2 regions of the Eubacterium sp. AM05-23 genome follow, and region 2 is predicted to be linked to the other one. Evidence: riboswitches for the same ligand, from Rfam matches in the RefSeq annotation. Region 2 holds a riboswitch; the other holds the start of a gene.
What was found. A riboswitch is a leader RNA that binds a small molecule or an ion and turns the genes downstream of it on or off. The one in region 2 is predicted to bind cobalamin.
Positions count from the first base shown of each region.

Region 1: it holds a riboswitch for cobalamin, as region 2 does, so the genes downstream of both, DW091_RS19335 (hypothetical protein) here and DW091_RS07065 (ABC transporter substrate-binding protein) in region 2, are expected to answer to the same signal.

Region 1 is NZ_QUDF01000021.1:30,100-33,517, forward strand. It holds gene DW091_RS19330 (Ig-like domain-containing protein) at 1-1,558, shown strand, start outside; adenosylcobalamin (AdoCbl) riboswitch at 1,657-1,801, shown strand; gene DW091_RS19335 (hypothetical protein) at 1,882-2,250, shown strand; gene DW091_RS19340 (AraC family transcriptional regulator) at 2,335-3,147, shown strand.
Region 2 is NZ_QUDF01000004.1:242,342-245,759, reverse strand. It holds gene DW091_RS07075 (ABC transporter ATP-binding protein) at 1-79, opposite strand, end outside; gene DW091_RS07070 (iron ABC transporter permease) at 79-1,134, opposite strand; gene DW091_RS07065 (ABC transporter substrate-binding protein) at 1,137-2,207, opposite strand; cobalamin riboswitch at 2,381-2,556, opposite strand; gene DW091_RS07060 (class I SAM-dependent methyltransferase) at 2,608-3,264, opposite strand.

The sequences.
Region 1 (3,418 bases), on a different contig from region 2:
CGCCATTGGTGCAGAAAACTTTGTAGGGCAGGATACCTATCTGGAAGCCATCAAAGGTGCAGACGCAGGAAGCGATAAAATTAAGATTCCAGCCTATATTGTTCAAAAGCTGAACGGCGCAGATACGAATGCGGCCAAATCGTTTGGCAACGAATATGAAGACAATGCCCTCGGCCAGTTCTCATACAGCCAGGAAAGCGGCTGGATGTACTACGTCAATAATGTTGAGATGCCTTACGGGATTGCCGCCTATCAGCCTGAAAATGGCGATACCATGCGTCTGATGTTTACTTACTGTGGTTATGGAAAAGATTTAAGCGGCAAGGACTACGGAAGCTCCGAGCCTCTGGTCTCCATCGCCAATAAGGATGCGCTCATCGCAGCGGCAGCGGCGCTGAATACGCCACAGACCACCGCTTTAAATGAAAACACCGTAGACAGCGAAGCACTTAAACTGGCCTATGACCGTGCGCTCAGAGCCATTGAAGACATGACACTCAGCCAGGAAGCGACCGATAAAGTCGTTGAAAATATCGAAGCGACCCAAAAGGGTGATACCAGTTGGGTTGATACAGTTAAAGCCGTAGAAAAATTCGAACAGGAGGCCGAAGATCGGTTTGCGGATTATGAAGCCGTTCGTCTTCAGGACAGGGACGCGCTCAACGCACTTCTTGAAAAATATCAAAAAATGCCAGAGGAACAACGGGCATCTGTCCTCAGCCTTTCTCATTTAGAAGCCGCTAAAATTGAGATAGAAGCCCTTGAAAATGCTGAAAAAGATCTGAATACAAAAATCCAGGAAACTAAGAAAGTGTTGTCAGAAAATTACACTCAAGACAGCAGAGAGGCTGTAAATACCATCTTAGGCAGGGCAGAAGCTCTGGATACTCAGACAGCTGACGTAGACACGATGCAGAAAATGTCAAAAGAACTGTCCGATAGCATCAAGACACTGGTTCCCGCAGCCGATAAAACAGGCCTGGCAGAAAGCCTGGAAAAAGCAGAAGCGCTGACAGGCACCTATACAGAAGAAACCTGGCAGCCATTTGTTAAAGCACGGGAAGCCGCCAGAAGACTGATGGACAATCAGAACATCAAAGCGGAAGAACAAAACCTTGTGGAAACAGCTAAGGCAGAGCTTGACCGCACTATGAAAGCTCTTGTAGCCGCAGGTGATAAAACTGAACTGAAAAATATGATTGCAGAGGCAGAAAAAGTTAACACCGATCAATATACCAAAGCCAGCGTCGAAGCTTTCAACAAAGCATTGAAGGCCGCAAAGGCAGTGTACAGCGATCCCAACGCAACCGAAGCGCAGATCCATGAAGTTATGACCGCTTTGAAAAATGCGCAATTGGCGTTAGCAGTAAAAAGCCAGGGTGAGGATCCCCAAAAAGCAGATGGCGAGCAGGCCAAAAATAATGTGGAAGCCACAGGTAAGAACGTTGCGACAGGCATTGTAGAAGATACTGCAAACAGTGTGCTTATCTGTGTGGCTATGTTGGCTCTTATTGGTCTGGGCGGCATTGCGATAAGCCGAAAACATAAAGAACAATAAGCAAAAATACGATTTAAAACAGGTACTGTGAAAAGCAGTATCTGTTTTTTCTTAAGTTAAGGCTTGCGTTAATAAAATAAGCGTGTTAAAATAAAATTAAGTAAAGTTAAAAGCTTGTTCGAGGGAAATCAGGTGAGAATCCTGAATAGTCGCGCTACCGTGTGTCATTTTCAGTGACGAGTCGGGTTCTGAGAACAAGATAAGAAAGCGAACGTTCTACAGCGAGTTAGAGTTTCTGTTTTGCACTGGTCAAGTGTAAACAGGAGCTTTTTTTATTTTTATGATTGGCGCAGTAAAAATGAGACAAGGAGTAAAGGGGTAAAATGCCAGCAATGAGACGAAGAAATGATGAAGGAATCGTAAGTTCTGTAAATGATAGAACCTTTAGCGGAAGGCTCGAGGACATTAAGAGAGAGATGATCGTTGATGAATATGGAAAAAAGAAGGTTTGCCATACGTTTGTCATAAAATCAGTGTTTTCTACCAAGAGCTATATTTACAGAGGACCAGTGAGCATAAATCTTTTGGATTATTTTGAAATAGGAGAAAAAGTAGTACATCATGCGGGATATGCCGTTCCCAGTAAAAAAAAACGGGACCCAGGAACGCCGAGAATTTGCATCGAATGCTGTGAAATCATTCCAAGCGGAAACAGCAGCTGTCCTTTTTGTGGAAAAGGAATCGTGAGATAAAAAACGCATTATATGAAAAGTCAGCAAGAATGGAAAAGTAAATGTTTCTTAATGATGTTATACTATAGACAAGGATGATGAAATATGAACAGCCAGAAAACAATGGAAGAATGCCGCCGATACATTGAAGCGCATTTAAACGAGCCGTTAACCGCTGAGTATTTATCAGAAAAATTCGGCTATTCATTTTATCATTTTGCACATATGTTCAGAGCCTATTTTGGTGTACCGCCCGGTGTCTATATTCGAATATTGCGTCTGGAGAAAGCAGCTCAAGCGATTGAACAAGGCGAGTCCATCGCGCGGGCAGGGCAGGACGCCGGATTTGAGACACAAGCAGGATTTGCAAAAGCGTTTCAGCGACATTTTGGACTGAGTGCAACCCGTTATCGTAAGTTAAAACAAGGAGGGAACCAGTCTATGCAGCCGCAGATTATGGAAAGCAGGAAAATCAGGCTTATTGGGTATGAGTATGCACCGACAGGGGTTGATGCGCTTAATTATTGTAAGGATGGCGCTTACTGGTCAAATATCGACTTTAGCCAGTATGCGGATTATCATAACCAGTTTGCCCATCGTGGGGAGATTGGAGTTTGGGTAAATCCAAATGAAACAAGCGGGGAGCTGTCCTATTTTTATGGGATTGTTTCAAATAGGAATGAGCCAATGCCCAGAGGATTTAAAGAACTTATTTTACCAGATGCGAAGTATGCAACTTTTTCGATTGAGTCGCCTGAACCTTTTTCAACCACTCAGCTGGCAGCATCCGTACGAAAAATGTGGCAGTTCATTTTCACAGAATGGCTCGAGGAAAGAAAAATAATCTTTGAAGAGAACAAGCTGTGCTTTGAATATTACAGGGGAAAAATTATTCAGGTGTTTATCCCGATAAAATAGGCGCAATATTATAGGCAAACCGTTGAATCGATATAAGTGCATTTAAAGATGTTGAGAGACATTTTGATTTTGTGAACATTTAGCTTGATTTTAGACGTAAGATTCGATATAATAAAGCATATAAAAGATTATTGGATACAATTCATCTGACAGAAAAATAATTGACCCAAAGGCACAAGGAAGAAAATGGCATGACCATTGACAGCTCCACCGCTACTGTGAAAGTCAGGAACTTGCTTTGGGAATTTCGTGTGGAAATGCTTTGAAGATT
Region 2 (3,418 bases):
GCGCCACCTCGATGTTAACGCCTTTTAAAATAGGAGTTTTTCGATAGCCAAAGCTTAAATTTTTGATTGTGATTTTCATCAGACCAACCGCTCTTTCTGTTCTTTTACAATTAAGTAGATAAACACCGGCACCCCAATAAAGGAGACCACAATGCCCACCGGGATGATCACCGGCGAAACCACCACCCGGCCCACGGTATCCGCCGCGATAAGCAGAATGGCGCCGGAGAGGGCAGTGAGCGGGATGAGCGCGCGGTAGTCGCCGCCGATTAGAAGCCTGGCGATATGCGGGGCCACCAGCCCCACAAAGCCGATCACCCCTGTAAAGCTGACGATGGCCGATGAGATGAGCGTGACCGCAATGCCCGAAAACAGCCGCAGCCGCATGACATTCACGCCCAGCGCCACCGCACTTTCGTCCCCGGTGGACAAGAGGTTGTAATGCCAGGCAAAACGGACGATAAACGGAAAAATCAAAAGCAGAATCACCGAGACCACGATAATCTGCTCCCAGGTGATCTCCGAAAGGCTGCCAAAGGTCCAGTGGACAATGGCGGACAGCTGCTGCTCGTTGGCCACATACTGCATGCTGGCGTTCAGGGCTGAAAAGAAATAGTTGAGGGCAATGCCGATCAGGATGATCGTGGTCTTGCCCATGCCCTTGGCCGAGGCGATGCCGTACACCATGGCGGCACAGATAAAGGCGAACACAAAGGCCATCACGACAGTGCCTACCTGATTGCTGCCAAAGGGCATAAACCCGAAAATAATGGCCAGTGAAGCCCCAAAGGCCGCGGCGTTCGAGAGCCCGGTGGTAAAGGGGCTCGCCATCTTATTGCCCGTGATGGCCTGCATGACCAGCCCGCTGATGCCCAGGCCGATACCGGAAACCAGCGCCATGGTAATGCGCGGCAGGCGCAGCTGCATGAGCACTGTGAGCTCGGTCTGGTTCAGAGCCGTCGCACCCATAAAATGGCCGCCGGGCAGCAGGGTCGCGAATACCCGCCCTACAGTCACGTTGGCGACGCCGACAAAGCAGCTGGAAAAAGCAGCAATGATCAAAAGGATCACTGCTGCCAGCATCAGCGCCGCTCTTTTTTTATGATAGGCCTTTAATGACTGCTGCTTTTCCATCGCTATTGGTGCTTAACCTGGAAAACATGCCCTTCTACCGGATCGACCCCCTGAATTTCCATCCATTCGTCAAAGATGGCGTCAGGGTCAACATCCTTCATCTGTTCAGGGTATAACCATTTCGCGGTATAAACCGTCCCGATCATTTTGCCCAGTCCGCCGGCGCAGAAGCCAGTGGTCACATAGAAGTTGTCATTCTGGACCGCCTTTAAATCGGACCAGCCTGCACGGCTCAGCATTTCGCTGGAGATGGTGCTGTAGTCCTCCGCTGTCGGCGGCGTGTAGACGCCGGTATTCTTGAGCGCCGGGCCAGAGGAGGTTTTGATGATGAGGTCCGGGTCCTCCATCAGAATCTTTTCCGGGTCAATGGTCTTGCCGGTAATGGTGGGGTCGCCAAAAATATTCACAGCCCCGGCATTTAAAAGCATGCTGTTCCAGCCGTCATTGCTGGTCCCTGGTATACAGGTGGTATTCGGGTCGCCGTATTCCCAGTACACCTTTTTAGTGCCTTTGACGTCCTTAATTTTTTCGGCCACCATGTCCATGTTATCCTGGTAAAATTTGGTGAGCTTTTCGGCTTCCTTTTCCTTGCCGAACAGCTTGCCTAAAATCTCAATTTCCTTGGGCAGCTCAGCGTTGTTATAGCCAGATACCACCACCACCTGAATGCCGAAGGGCTCCAGTTTTTTGATGTCTTCCTCCCAGGTTCCGTTGTCCGGAGTAATGAGCACCTGAGCGCCCAGCTCGGCGATCTTTTCATAGTTCAGCTCGCTCTGGCCCTTGCCGATGACATTATCCGGGTCGAACTGGCCCCAGTACACACGGTCCTGAGCGGTGTTCTTATCCACAGCCACCACCTTGTCGATGGCGCCAATCCCTCGGATCAGCTCCGAATTGTAGCGGTTGGCCACCACCACCTTTTCAAGGGGCTGGGGAATGGTTACCTCACGGCCCGTATCGTCCACGACGGTAATGCTCTCCGCCTTTGCTGAATCCCCGCTCTGGCTGCAGCCGGCAAATACCGGAACCAGCAGAAGCAGCGCGCACACAAGCGCAATGATTTTCTTTCTCATTTTTCCCTCCATTAAAAATAAAATTTATGTCAAATCCTCGCGGATATCAACATCTTTCCATAAAACAGGCTCCCTGACTTTTCGGCAAATAAAAAAACCGATAAGCACTCTGCTCATCGGTCCCATTTTCCGAGATTTCGTTTGTTCAAACACGCCGCTGCATAATCCCCCTGCACGCATTTCTTCTTTAAGGCAGGTCTCCTGGCTTACAGCTCGTCCGCGGCCTGCCTTCCCGGATCGCTCCAGTGGCTTTCAGGCTTTGTCCCTGTTTACAGTGATGGGTTCGCACCGGATTCGCACCGGTTTCCCTATTCTCTTATTGCTAAGCACCTCAAAGGCTATTCAATTTTTATCATTATACCTGCTTCTATTATACTTGTCAATATGCAATCGAACCGATTTATTTTCGGACGATAAGGCTCCAGTGCGCGCTGTAATACTGCGGCTCCTCTGGGTTATAGACACAGGATTCTTTCAGGCTGTCCTCAAGGCACCAGGCTTTAAAGAAATGTTTGATGTCTTCCAGGTCCACATAGAGGTGGGGCACGCCCGTCTCCGTATCGCTCTTTTCCGAGAGCAGGGTGTTGGCGTCAACGCGCCGGCGGCTGTCTGCCTGCCGGTAGCCGTAGGTGCTTTTGGAGATGAGCGTGAGGAACAGCTCGCCCCCAGGCTTTAACACCCGGCGGATTTCCGCCAGGGCGGCCTGAAAGCCCGGAATATCCGTATGGTAGATGACATTGTAGGCCATGGCGCAGTCAAAGGTGTTGTCCTCAAAAGGCAGGTCCAGCATATCGGCCACGCAGGCCGTGAGGGGGATCCCCTCCTCCCCGGCCCATTTTCTGGTGTGCTCGACGCCGTACGCAGACAGGTCGGCGGCGGTGACCTCAAAGCCCTTTTTCGCCATATAAACCGCGTGCCGCCCCAGGCCACAGCCCAGGTCCAGAAAGCGCAGGAAGCCCTTCGCCTGCCACCGCTCCGCGAGATAGGGACTCTCCACACAGGGGATGAGCCAGTAATCCGACTGGTTTTTCTCCCAGTTCCATGCCTTTGATTTCATTTTTTCCTCCTTGCATATATCGGCTTAATCTATAAAATGCGAACACATCTATTTCGCCATACCGACTTTTTATATCAGGCCGTTCTATTTTCTCCCGTGGCTTGTTTCCGGGGAGACGCCTTTTTCCTGAATTGTTCGCTGTCACTTATTATGC